Prosthecodimorpha staleyi: one gene and its partner. The protein of the gene in region 1 interacts with the protein of each later gene in a pairwise test. Links are inferred from orthologs where the notes say so. Each region holds a gene or a part of one and is shown on either strand. Other genes may lie near its edges.

Region 1 (6,669 bases):
GGCTGGAATCGGAAGCCCGAATAGGCCGCCCATCGGTTCCGGGAAGACCGGCATCGCGCGTCGGAAAGGCCCGCACTGTCTCGGGACCCGGCACAGCGGAAGTCGCGACCGTTCCTGCATCTTCCCCGGCCGGACGGGCGGGAACCAATGCGGACCGCCTCAGTCTCCTTAGGTATGCCGGGACAGCAGGAACATCGGATTGGCAGGTGGACCGGGCCGGCGCCGTGCCGCGTGGCGTCATGCTCGCCAACCGGACCCACGAGCGGCGACGTCACCTCACGGCGCAGTGGCCGCCGTTTCCGCGGCAGTCCGGCCCTTGGATGCCGCGCGGGATGCCGCCTTGCGGCTGTCCCACCGCGTCGACCGCGGCGAGGAGGCCCCAGCGCGGTCCGGTCACCACATCGGCGATACCCTGCCCCGACGATCAGGCCGAGGGCTGACCCGCCCTTTGCGAAAGGCCCGCTTCAGGACGCCTTGGACGGCAGGAAGCGGGAGAAGAAGCCCGAGGGGGAACCGGTCCGACCCGCGTCGCCATGGCGGCGTGGCGGGCGATCGCTGACCGTAGCCATAGCCTTCAGGTCGGCGACCACGTCGGGCGACGAACGGGCGACGAACTTGCGGCCGTCATGCAGCACGACCACGAAGACGCGTTCATGGCGGAAGCTCTGGTCGAGCAGTTTGTCCAGGCTCTGGCCGACGCGGCGCAGCCAGCGATCGAGATAGGCCGACACGTTGCCTTCGCTGTGCTCGGCACATCCCGCTACCGCATTCTGCAGTGCAATATCTTCAACGTCACCATTGGCGCAGGTCAAACGCAAGACGGGGCGACCCGTCGCGCTCCGACGAATACGTACCACCCCCGGTGCAAAATCGCCCAATACGATTTCGATGGCAGACATCGGAATGCCCTCAACGTCGCGCTGAATACGCTGCGCGGCTCCGATCTTACAAAGGTACGACGAGTTTCGGATTCGCGATTCGTTGAATGAGGATATCCACAAGGATATTTACTTTACAATGCGGCAAGTGCCGATGTGGTAAAGGTTTTTTCTGAACTCCACAGACGTTCTTCCGTTCACTGAGTGTTCTGTTCGGGACAACAACCAGAATTCCAAGGATAGCGGCTGGCGACTCGAGGTTCCGTGCGTCGTTCCGCTCGCGAGACGGTGACATTCTCAATCGAGCATGAATAGCCATGCGTCGGAATCCCTGCCCTGTTCGGCAAGCACTTGACGCAACGGGCATCGATTGATTCGCGATCTGGCGGGCAGCCGAATTCGGACCGGCCGTTCGGGCGTTGTCGAACCGGTTCGATACTCCGACGCCTCAGGCGTCATCGAACCGGTTCGATACTCAGACGCCTCAGGCGTTGTCGAACCGGTTGGTGGCCGGAAAGCCGCGCGGCGGCAGGCGGCCGGCATCGGCGCGGTTGCCGAGCCAATCCTTCAGGTCGTCGAGCGAGCGCGTGAAGCTCGATCCGCCGGAACTGGTCCAGACCAGCCCCTCGGCGCCGTTGAAGCATTTGAGATCGGCCAGACCGCCATCCTTGAAGCGCTGCAGGCGCACGCCGGAACCGCGCGCCATCTCGGCGACCTGCTCGATGGGGAAGACCAGGAACTTGCGATTGTCGCCGATCGTCGCGACATGGGTCGCGCCCGGCGGCACGGTGCGCACCAGGCGGACCTCGTCCTTGGCCGCGACATTGACCACCTGGCGCCCCTTGCGGGTCTGCGCCACCACCTCGGCCTCGGGCACGATGAAGCCCTTGCCCTCGCGCGTGGCGACCAGCAGGCGGCGGTCCGGGCGATGGACGAAGACATCCAGCACGTCCTGGTCCTCGTCGAGATCGACCTGGATGCGGATCGGCTCGCCATGGCCGCGCCCGCCCGGCAGCTTGGAGGCATCGAGCGTGAAGACGCGGCCGGCGGTTGAGAAGACGACAATCTTGTCGGTGGTCTCCGCCTTGAAGGCGACCCGGAGCTTGTCGCCCTGCTTGAAGTCGAGCCGCGCGAAATCGTCGAGATGGCCCTTCAGGGCGCGGATCCAGCCCTTCTCGGAGACCACAACGGTGATCGCCTCGCGCTCGATCATCGCTTCCTTGATGTCCTCCTGGGCGTGGCCGGGCGCATCCGCGAAGGTCGTGCGGCGCTTGCCGAGCTTGGTCTCCGGTCCGAAGGTGGCGGCGACCTCGCGGATCTGCAGCGCGACCACCTTCCACTGCTTGTCGACCGAGGCCAGCAGGTCGCGGATCTGCCCGGCCTCGATGGTCAGCGCCTCGTGCTCCTTGCGGATCTCGAATTCCTCGAGCTTGCGCAGGTTGCGCAGCCGCATGTCGAGGATCGCATTGGCCTGGACGTCGGTCAGGTCGAAGCGGGCCATCAGCACCTGCTTCGGCTCGTCTTCCTCGCGGATGATGCGGATCACCTCGTCGATGTTCAGATAGGCGATCAGCAGGCCGCCGAGGATTTCGAGCCGCTTCTCGATCACGCCGAGCCGGTGGCGCGAGCGGCGCAGCAGCACCTCGCGGCGGTGGTCGAGCCATTCGACCAGCACGTCCTTGAGGCCCATCACCTTTGGGACGATGCCGCCCGACAGGACGTTCATGTTGAGGGAAATGCGGCTTTCGAGCTCGGACAGCTTGAAGACCGATTCCATCATCAGGCCGGGCTCGACATTGCGGCTCTTGGGCACGAAGACGACGCGCACATCCTCGGCGGATTCGTCGCGCACGTCGTCGACCAGCGGCAATTTGCGCTCGTTGATCAGGTCGGCCAGTTTCTCGATCAGGCGGCTCTTGGCGACCTGGTAGGGGATTTCGGTGACCACCACCACCCAGGTGCCGCGGCCCTGATCCTCGGTGTGCCAGCGCGCCCGGACCCGGAAGGCGCCGCGTCCCGTCCGGTAGCTCTCCAGGATCGAGGCGCGGCTTTCGACGATGATGCCGCCGGTCGGGAAGTCCGGCCCGGGCACGATCTCGACCAGGTCCTCGATACCGGTCTCCGGTGCCTCGATCAGCTTCAGGGCGGCGCGACACAGCTCATGCGCATTGTGCGGCGGGATCGAGGTCGCCATGCCGACGGCGATGCCGGACGAGCCGTTGGCGAGCAGGTTCGGGAAGGCGCCGGGCAGCACGACCGGCTCCTCCTCGGAGCCGTCATAGGTCGGGCGGAAATCGACCGCGTCCTCGTCGATGCCTTCGAGGAGGAGCGCCGCCACCTCGGTCAGCCGCGCCTCGGTGTAGCGCATGGCGGCCGGGTTATCGCCGTCGATATTGCCGAAATTGCCCTGCCCGTCGACCAGCGGATAGCGCTGCGCGAAATCCTGCGCGAGCCGCACCATGGCGTCGTAGACCGACTGGTCGCCGTGCGGATGGAACTTGCCGATCACGTCGCCGACGACGCGGGCGCATTTCTTGAAGGCCGAGCCGGGATCGAGCCGCAACGCCCGCATGGCGTAGAGCAGGCGCCGGTGCACCGGCTTCAGCCCGTCGCGCACGTCCGGTAGCGCGCGATGCATGATGGTCGACAGGGCATAGGCGAGGTAGCGCTCTTCCAGCGCGTCGCGCAGATTGACCGGCAGCACCTCGCCGCCCGGCCCGCTCTCGTCGCCGCCATCGGACGGCGGAATCACCCTGTTTCCCATATGTTCCCGTTACGCCATCTCCCCCCGAAGGGCAAGCCTGGACGCCCCGCCGTCACGCACCGCCGGCGCCCCGCTGGATCAGCGCCAGCAGCCGGTCGCGCGTCTCGGGCAGGTCGCGCCCGCGCTCCTGCGCGGCATGGCGGGCGAGAAAATGGCCGGTCAGCCGGAATCCGGCCGCAAGATCGGCCCCGTCCGGCGGCGGATGGTTCGACCCGTCCGCCGGCGCCAGGAAAGCGGGCAGCGGCAACAGCCGGTCGGCGAAGGGCGCGCCGGCCTCCCGGCTGGCGGCCCGGCCGGTCTTCGGGCTGACCCAGGCCAGATCGCGCGTCGCCCCGGTCAGGGCGCAGGCGGACAGATCCAGCCCGATGCCGAGCCCTTCGAGCAGCATCAGTTCGAAGCGCACGACGAGTTCGCCGGTCTCGACCGGGTCGCCGATGCGGTCGAGCACCTCGTCGAGGGCGGCATAGAGCTCGGGATGCGGGTCGCGTTCCGAGACGAGCCGGAGCAGCGCCGCGAGGGTCTGCGCCGCCAAGAGCGCGATCGGGCTCTCCATGAAGCCGGCGGCGCGGAAGCCGATCGGCTCGACCGCGTAGCTGCCGAGATGCTCGTCGAGCCGCGCGCGCCAGACGAGGCGCAGGCGGTTGCCGGTCTGCAGCGCGGCGGCGAGCTTCTGCGAGCGCGCGCCGCGCACGAGACCCAGATGCCGCCCCCGTTCGCGCGTCATCGCCTCCAGCACGGCGTGGGATTCGCCCTGCCGGCGCAGGCCGAGCACGATCGCCTCGTCGGTCCACTCCATGGCGCCAGTCTATCCGGCCGGCCCGTCCGGCAGAAGGCGGGCGGCGGACACGATACGGGCATCGGTTGCCGTTGCCGGATCGGTCACGGACGCGGCCCCTCCCCGGCGACCGCGTCGATCAGGTCAAGCCAGGGCCTGACCCCGATCCGGGCACGGTCGTAGCGCGCCGCGATGGTCTCGCGCGCCGCCCCGCGCAGGGCCGTGAAATCCGCCGGCCGCCGGCAGGCCGCCGCCATGGTGTCGGCCAGTGCCGCGCGATCGAAGAAGTCGACCAGCAGGCCGTTGCGGCCGTGCTCGACCACCTCTTGGACCGGGGCGGTCGCCGAGCCGATCACCAGAGCTTCCACCGCCATAGCCTCGAACAGCGACCAGGAGGCGACGAACGGATAGGTCAGATAGACATGCGCCGCACCGGCCCGGATCGCATCGAGCATGCGGCCATGCGGCAGGGTACCGACGAAATGCACGCGGCGCGGATCGACCGCATCCGCGATCTCGGCCCAGAAGATGTCGCGCCAGGTCCGGCCCTCGGGCGGCGGCGTGCCGTAGCCCTTGCCGTCGGCGGCACCGATCAGCACCACCTCGGCCTCCGGCACCGCGGCCAGGAAAGCCGGCAGCGCGCGGACGAAGACATGCGCGCCGCGCAGCGGCTCGAAGCGGCGGTTGACGAAGGTGACGAAGGGCGTCGTTCGATCGAGGATGCGGCCGTCCGGCAGCGCGAAGCGGGCGGCGGGATCGGGCCGGATCGCGGCGAGGTCGACGCCCTCGTGGATGACATGGGCATCGCGCGCGAGCCGCGGCGGCAGCATCGACACCTGGAACCGGCTCGGGGCAACGACCGCGTCGGCCTCGGCCAGCGCCAGCAGCATCGAGGCGTTCTTGGCGTGGACGCGGCAGAGCTCGTCCAAGGTCTCCTTGGCGAATTCCCGATCGAAACCGACATCGCCGCCGCGGCTGCGGTAGTAGAACTCGGCATATTCGATGCGCCGCGCCGCCGGGAAAATCTCGCCGAGGAACAGCGTCTCGCCCCAGCCCGGATGGCCGACGATGACATCCGGCGCGAAACCCTTGGCCTTCAGCGCCTCCGCGGCCCGCGCCGCCGCCCGCCCGCGCAGGAAATCGGCCTCGGCCCGGACCGCCGGCTCGAAGATGCCCTTGGTCGTGCCGCGCTTCAGCCCCCAGCGCATGATCGGCACGCCCGGCACCCCCGGCGCCCCGTCCTGCGCGATCGCCGCCACCCGGTCCCCGCGCGCGCGCAGGGCTTCGGCCAGAAAACCGAACTGGCCGGGGAAGTTGTTGTGCACCAGGAGGACGGAGAGCGGCATGGCGGGTCGAGCCTAACCGATCCGGACGACCGCCGTCACTCGGTCGGGAACTCCAACCCCATCTCGCGGTAGCGTTCCGGGTCGTCGGACCAGTTCTCGCGCACCTTCACGAACAGGAACAGGTGCACCGGCTTCTCGGCGATCTCGGCGATCTCCTCGCGCGCGGCCATCGAGATGGCCTTGATGGTCTGGCCCTTCTCGCCGAGTACGATACGCTTCTGGCTTTCGCGCGCGACGTAGATGACCTGCTCGATGCGGATCGAGCCGTTGCGCATCTGCTTCCACTGCTCGGTCTCCACGGTCGATTCGTAGGGCAGTTCGTCGTGGAGACGCAGGAAGACCTTCTCGCGGGTGACCTCGGCGGCGAGCTGGCGCAGCGGCAGGTCGGAGATCTGGTCCTCCGGATAGAGCCAGGGTCCGGTCGGCACATGCCGGCCGAACCAGGCCAGCACGTCCTGGACGCCGTCGCCGTTCATCGCCGAGACCATGAACACCGCCTCGAAGGCGGCCTTGGCGCTGGCCTGCGCGGCGAGCGCCAGGAGCGCGTCGCGGCGGAGCAGGTCGATCTTGTTGAGGATCAGCACCTTCGGCTGGCGCACTTCGGCGAGGCGCTCGAGTACGGCCAGCGCGCCGTCGTCGAGACCCTTCTTGGCGTCGATCAGCAGCGCGACCAGATCGGCATCGGCCGCCCCGCCCCAGGCGGAGGTGACCATGGCGCGGTCGAGCCGGCGGCGCGGCCGGAAGATGCCGGGCGTGTCGACGAAGATGACCTGCGCGCCGTCCTGCATGGCGATGCCGCGGATCAGGTTGCGGGTCGTCTGCACCTTGTGGGTGACGATCGAGACCTTGGCGCCGACGAGCTGGTTGAGCAGGGTCGACTTGCCGGCATTGGGCGCACCGATCAGG
Region 2 (6,644 bases), on another replicon or contig:
GCCATGACCGCGTCGGCCGCCTTGGTCAGGCGGTCCTGCACCTCCTCGTCGGCGATGCCCTCTTCCTTGGCCCAGTCCTCGATCGGCAGATCGAGACCGAGATGCTCCTGGACCTCGGCCTTCAGGCCGGCCACATCCCACTGCTCCGCATAGGCATTCTCGGGAATGTGCTTGCGCACCAGATCGGCGATCACGTCATGGCGCATGCCGTCGGTGGTCTCGCGGACGAACTCGCCCTGCATCAGCTCGACGCGCTGGTCGAACACGACGCGGCGCTGGTCGTTCATGACGTTGTCGAACTTGAGCAGGTTCTTGCGGATGTCGAAGTTGCGCGCCTCGACCTTCTGCTGCGCCTTTTCCAGCGCCTTGTTGATCCAGGGATGGATGATGGCTTCGTCTTCCTTGAGGCCGAGCTTCTGCAGCATCCCGTCCATGCGGTCGGTGCCGAAGATGCGCATCAGGTCGTCCTGCAGCGACAGGAAGAACTTGGAATGGCCCGGGTCGCCCTGACGGCCGGAGCGGCCGCGCAGCTGGTTGTCGATGCGCCGGCTTTCGTGACGCTCGGTGCCCAGCACGAACAGGCCGCCGGCCTTCAGCGCCTGGTCCTTCAGCCGCGCCACGTCGGCCTTGATCCGCTCGACCGCCGCGTCCCGCTCCGGCCCCTCGGCCATGTCCTTCAGCTCGTAGCGCACGCGCATGTCGACATTGCCGCCGAGCTGGATGTCGGTGCCGCGGCCGGCCATGTTGGTCGCGATCGTGATCGCGCCCGGAATGCCGGCTTCCGCGACGATCGCGGCTTCCTGCTCGTGGTAGCGGGCGTTGAGGACCGTGAAGACCTTCTCGGTGGTCGACTTCTGGTCGCCGTCATAGAGGTCGCGGAAGGCGGCCGGATCGGTCGGGTCGGCCTGGCGGAAACCGGCCTTGACCAAAAGATGGGCGAGCAGTTCGGACTTCTCGATCGAGGTGGTACCGACCAGGATCGGCTGCCCGCGCCCCTTGCACTCCTCGATCAGGCGGATGATCGCCCGATACTTCTCCTCGTTGGTCCGATAGACCTCGTCGTCGTCGTCGATCCGCTGGACCGGCAGGTTGGTCGGGATGTCGATCACTTCCAGACGGTAGATGTCCATGAACTCGTCCGCCTCGGTCATGGCCGTGCCGGTCATGCCGCCGAGTTTCTCGTACATGCGGAAGTAGTTCTGGAAGGTGATCGAGGCCAGCGTCTGGTTCTCGGGTTGGATCTTGACGTGCTCCTTGGCCTCAAGAGCCTGGTGCAGGCCTTCCGAATAGCGCCGGCCGGGCATCATGCGGCCGGTGAATTCGTCGATGATCACGACCTCGTCGTTCTTGACGATATAGTCCTTGTCGCGCTGGAACAGCGAATGGGCGCGCAGCGCCTGATTGACGTGATGGACGACGGTCACGTTCTCGACGTCGAACAGGTTCTCGCCCTTGAGCAGGCCGGCCTCGGCCAGCGTCCGCTCGAGCTTCTCCATGCCGGCCTCGGTGAAGGAGGCGGTGCGCTGCTTCTCGTCGATCTCGTAGTCTTCCTTGGCGGTCAGCCGCGGAATGAAGGCGTCGATGGTGTTGTAGAGCTCGGAGCGGTCGTCGAGCGGGCCGGAAATGATCAGCGGCGTGCGCGCCTCGTCGACCAGGATCGAGTCGACCTCGTCGACGATCGCGTAGTGATGGCCGCGCTGGACCATCTGGCCGACCTCGTACTTCATATTGTCGCGCAGATAGTCGAAGCCGAGCTCGTTGTTGGTGCCGTAGGTCACGTCACAGCCATAGGCGACCTTGCGCTGCTCGTCGTCGAGACCGTGCACGATCACGCCGACGGTCAGGCCGAGGAAGCGATAGACCCGCCCCATCCATTCGGCGTCGCGCGAGGCGAGATAGTCGTTGACGGTGACGACATGCACGCCCTTGCCGGTCAGGGCATTGAGATAGACCGGCAGGGTCGCGACCAGCGTCTTGCCTTCGCCGGTGCGCATCTCGGAAATCTTGCCCTCGTGCAGCACCATGCCGCCGATCAGCTGCACATCGTAATGCCGCTGCCCGATCGCGCGCTTGGCGGCCTCCCGCACGGTCGCAAAGGCCGGGACCAGCAGATCGTCGAGCTTGGTGCCGGCGGCCAGGTTGGCGCGGAACGTCTCCGTGCGTGCCCGGAGTTCGTCGTCGGTCAGCAGCGCGAGCTCGGCCTCAAGGGCATTGATGGCCTCAACCCGCGGCCGGTAGGCCTTCACCTTGCGATCGTTGGCGGAGCCGAACAGCTTCTTGGCGAGATTTCCGAGCCCGAACATGGAGGGCCTTTCCTGACTGTCGGTCCGCGACGCCGCCGGAACGCCTGATCGGCTCCGTCCGGCGCGACCGGAAGATTTCATGGAAATGCGACCGAGGGAAAACGAAACGCGTGCCCCGGGGTCCGGAACAGCCCTCGTGCCGCCCTCGACCGGCCCTCGTTTTTCAACTCCGCGCGGCGAGCCGGCGAGAGGGGCTGGCGGGGCGCGACAGCCCGTCGCAAGACGAGCCGAAACCCGGCGCCACGGGGGGCCGCGGCAGAGATAAGTGGGGGCCTCCCTGTTGTCAACGTCACGGCTTTGCACCAATGTGCCGGCCCGAATTCACGGCCCCGCCGCAATCGGTCCCTATCGGGGCGAAGAAACCATCGAAGGATAGTTCCGATGATCAAAGCGTCACGCATCGCGGTCCTGGCCGCCCTTCTGGCCTCGGCGGCCGTGATCGGATCGGCCGGATGGACGCCCGCCGCGGCCGCGGAGGACAAGAAGATCGCGACCGTCGACGGCAAGCCGATCACGGAGTCCGACCTTGCCGCCGTGATGGCCGAGATGTCGCAGCAGTTTGCCCAGTTGCCGGAACCGGCCCGCCGCCGCGCCGCGCTCGACCGCCTGATCGACATCCAGATCCTCGCCGGTCAGGCCGACAAGGACGGCCTCGGCGCGTCGGACGAATTCAAGAAGCGGCTGGAGAACCTGCGGCAGCGTCTGCTGATCAACGAATTCGTGAAGATCAAGGTCGACGGCTCCGTCACTGACGCCGATGTGAAGGCGGCCTACGACAAGTATGTCGGCGGCACCACCCCGCCGGAGGAGACCCGCGCCCGCCACATCCTGGTCAAGACCAAGGAAGAGGCCGACGCGATTATCGCCGACATCGCCAAGGGCGGCGATTTCGCCAAGATCGCGGCCGACAAGTCGCAGGATCCGGGCTCGGCCAAGGAAGGCGGCGATCTCGGCTATTTCGGCGCCGGCGAAATGGTCGCCGAGTTCGACAAGGCCGTGCAGGAGCTGAAGCCGGGCGAGTTCACCAAGACCCCGGTGCAGACCCAATTCGGCTTTCACGTCATCCGTGTCGAGGACAAGCGCAAGCAGAAGGTACCGAGCCTCGACGAGGTCAAGGACCAGCTCCGCCAGCAGGTCGTCCAGGAGAAGTTCTCCGAAGCGCTCACCCAGCTGAAGAAGACCGCGAAGGTCGAAATCGACGAGACCGCGCTCGGCGCGAAGAAGTGATCTGACCGCCCGGCCGCGGGCGCTTCGAGCCGGCGTCACGGACATCCCCGCGGCGCCGGCTTTTTCGTGGGCGCGGGGGCCCCGGGCTCAGAACCGCGTCCGCGCTTTCAGGGCCGCCGCCAAAGTGCCGTCGTCGAGATAGTCGAGTTCCCCGCCGACCGGCACGCCATGGGCCAGCCGGGTCACCGTCACGTCGATCCCGTCGGCCTTAAGACCGGCGATCTCGCCGGTGATGTAATGCGCGGTCGTCTGGCCCTCGACGGTGGCGTTGACCGCGAGGATGACCTCCCCGACGCGGCCCGAGCGGCAGCGTTCGATCAGGCCGCGAATGTTCAGGTCGTCCGGGCCGATGCCGTCGAGCGGCGACATCACCCCGCCGAGCACGTGATAGCGCGCCGCCATCGCGCCGGCCCGCTCCAGGGCCCAGAGATCGGACACGTCCTCGACCACCACGATCGTGCTCTCGTCGCGGCGCGGATCGCGGCAGATCGAACAGGGATCGACGGTGTCGACATTGCCGCAGACCGTGCACACGCCGACCTTTTCGTTGACCTCAGTGCAGGCGCGCGCCAGCGGGGCCAGCAGGGTTTCCTTGCGCTTCACGAGCGCCAGGGCGGCCCGCCGCGCCGAACGCGGCCCGAGCCCGGGCAGCTTGCCGAGCAGCTGGATCAGACGCTCGATCTCGGGCCCGGCGATGGATTTCGACATGGGAATGGGCCTCGTCGGCGGGGAGCCGCAATTCCTCCCCGGAAATTTCCAGATTGCCTAGACTTTGAACGATCCGCGCAAGTCGGGATTCACGGATGCCGTCCAACGATCCGCCGCAGAACAGGGGGCGAGAAGCGGCATGACCAGCGTGGACAAGGCGCAGCGGAAGCATTTCATCGATCTCGGCGGCAACACGCGTCTCGATCGCCAGGCCACCGAGACCCGCAAGGAAGACAAGGAGAAGGTCGTCGAGAAGGAGGTCACCAAGGCCCCGATCACCTCCGGCCTCGGTCGCGTGCTCGACCGCACCGTCTGACCGCCCCAGGTTCCGAAACCCAAACCCTTCGAGCCGGCCGGCACGCGCGAGCCCGGGCCGGCGTCAGAACGGCAGCTTGAAACCGGCCGGCAGGCCGAGACCGCCGGTCAGTTCGGCCATCTTGGCGGCGATCGCCGCTTCCGCCTTGGCGTTCGCGTCGCGATGCGCCGCGACGATCAGATCCTCAAGGATTTCCGCGTCGTCCGGCTTCAGCAGCGACGGGTCGATCTTGACCGAGCGCATCTCGCCCTTGCCGGAGACCGTGACGGTGACGAGGCCCGCACCGGAGGCGCCGGACACCTCGATCGTGGCCAGTTCGTCCTGCAGGCCCGCCATCCGCGCCTGCATGTCCTTGGCCTGCTTCATCATCTTCAGGAAGTCCATCGGAGCTCCTCGGGTTGGGGGTGTTCATGGAATCTGGGGTGCAGGCGGCCGTTTGCGACCGTCAATCGTCCGGCGCCCAGCCCGGATCGTCCATGTCGACCGGTGCCGTGTAGGCGTCCGCCGGCAAATCCTCCGACCCGGCCGGCAGGATCGGCGCGCCCGCCGCCGCCGCGGCCTCCTCTTCGGCCGTCTTGTGGACGCGCACGTCGACGATCATGGCGCCGGGGAAGCGCTTCAGCACGGCGGCAACCAGCGGATCGGCGCGGGCGTCGGTGACCAGCCGGTTGCGGGCCGCCTCGCGCTCCTCGGCGACCGTCGCCCCGCCGGTCTCGCGCGAGATGGCGATCATCCAGCGCCGGCCGGTCCAGTCGCCGAGCTTGCGACCCAGTTCCTGGGCCAGATCCTTCGCCGCCTCGGGGGTCGGCGAGAACTCGATCCGCCCGTCCTCGACGCGTACCGGCCGCAGCTGCCGCTCGATGGCGAGTTTCAGCCGGATGTCGCGCTTCTCGGCGGCGAGCGCGGCGATGTCCTCGAGACTGTTGAGCGGGCGCGTGTCGCCGGCGGGCGCGGTGGCGGCGGGTACCGGGGAAGGGGAAGGGGAAGGGGACGGTTGTACGGCAGACGCGCGCGGCTCCTCCCACGGGGCCGCCGGAGACGGGACCGCGGCGGCCTGGGCGCCGGCTGGCGCCGCGGATGCCATGGCGGCCGACGAGGCGACCAACCGGGGTGCGGCGCGCGGTTCGCCCGAGGCGGTCGGCGCCCCCGGCATGGCGCCGCCGCCCGGTCCCTGCGAGCCGCCGGCCATGCGAGGAGGGCCACCGGCCCCACCGCCCGCACCCGACAGGCCGCCACCGGACGGACCCGGTGACGGGCCTCCGGAGCCACCGGCGTCGCGCAATAGCTTCAGCGCCTCGTCGGGGGTCGGCAGGTCGGCCGCATAGGCGAGCCGGACGATCACCATCTCGGCCGCCGCCAGCGGCTTCGGCGCCGTCTTGACCTCGTCGAAGCCCTTGAGCAGCATCTGCCAGGCGCGCCCGAGCACCCGGAGCGACAGGCCCTCGGCATAGTCGCGGCCGCGCGTCACCTCCGCCTCGGTCGCCGCGCCGTCCTCGGCCGCACCGGGCACCAGCTTCAGCCGTGTGACGAAATGGGTGAATTCGGCGAGATCGGCGATCACCGTCGCCGGGTCGGCGCCGACCGCATACTGCGCCTCGAGTTCCTGCAGCGCCGCCGCCACGTCGCCGCGCATGACCTGGCCGAACAGGTCGATCACCCGGGTGCGGTCGGCGAGGCCGAGCATCTCGCGGATCTGGTCGGCGGTGATCTGCCCCTCGCCATGGGCGATGGCCTGGTCGAGCAGCGACAGGCTGTCGCGCACCGAGCCCTCCGCGGCGCGCGCGACCAGGCGCAGCGCCTCGTCCTCGATCCCGACCCGCTCGGCCTCGGCGATCCGGCGCAGATGGGCGGTCAGCACGCCGGCCTCGATGCGGCGCAGGTCGAAGCGCTGGCAGCGCGACAGGATGGTCACCGGCACCTTGCGGATCTCGGTCGTCGCGAAGATGAACTTCACATGCTCGGGCGGTTCCTCCAGGGTCTTCAGGAGACCGTTGAAGGCCGCATTGGACAGCATGTGGACCTCGTCCACGATATAGACCTTCATCCGCGCCGTGGCCGGCTTGTAGCGCACCGCCTCGATGATCTCGCGG

What was found.
Region 2: the proteins of recO (region 1) and recR interact in binary tests that used the Escherichia coli proteins (3 or more experiments, as listed by UniProt). The link is inferred for Prosthecodimorpha staleyi from one-to-one orthologs.

Annotation. Positions count from the first base shown.
Region 1 is NZ_JAHHZF010000005.1:146,579-153,247, forward strand. What follows is about bases 2,567-5,468. They hold recO (DNA repair protein RecO), read right to left. Parts: upstream 4,439-5,468; coding sequence 3,695-4,438; downstream 2,567-3,694. Other genes in these bases: parC (DNA topoisomerase IV subunit A), read right to left, coding at 2,567-3,642; KL771_RS11370 (glycosyltransferase), read right to left, coding at 4,522-5,468. Also shown: KL771_RS11350 (arginyltransferase), read left to right, coding at 1-24; KL771_RS11355 (hypothetical protein), read right to left, coding at 465-899; more of parC, read right to left, coding at 1,363-2,566; more of KL771_RS11370, read right to left, coding at 5,469-5,763; GTPase Era, read right to left, coding at 5,799-6,669. UniProt on the Escherichia coli protein: Involved in DNA repair and RecF pathway recombination.
Region 2 is NZ_JAHHZF010000007.1:23,326-29,969, forward strand. The notes cover bases 2,429-5,305. They hold recR (recombination mediator RecR), read right to left. Parts: upstream 4,239-5,305; coding sequence 3,618-4,238; downstream 2,429-3,617. Other genes in these bases: KL771_RS14720 (peptidylprolyl isomerase), read left to right, coding at 2,685-3,530; KL771_RS14730 (hypothetical protein), read left to right, coding at 4,378-4,554; KL771_RS14735 (YbaB/EbfC family nucleoid-associated protein), read right to left, coding at 4,618-4,938; KL771_RS14740 (DNA polymerase III subunit gamma/tau), read right to left, coding at 5,000-5,305. Outside these bases: preprotein translocase subunit SecA, read right to left, coding at 1-2,303; more of KL771_RS14740, read right to left, coding at 5,306-6,644. UniProt on the Escherichia coli protein: May play a role in DNA repair. It seems to be involved in an RecBC-independent recombinational process of DNA repair. It may act with RecF and RecO.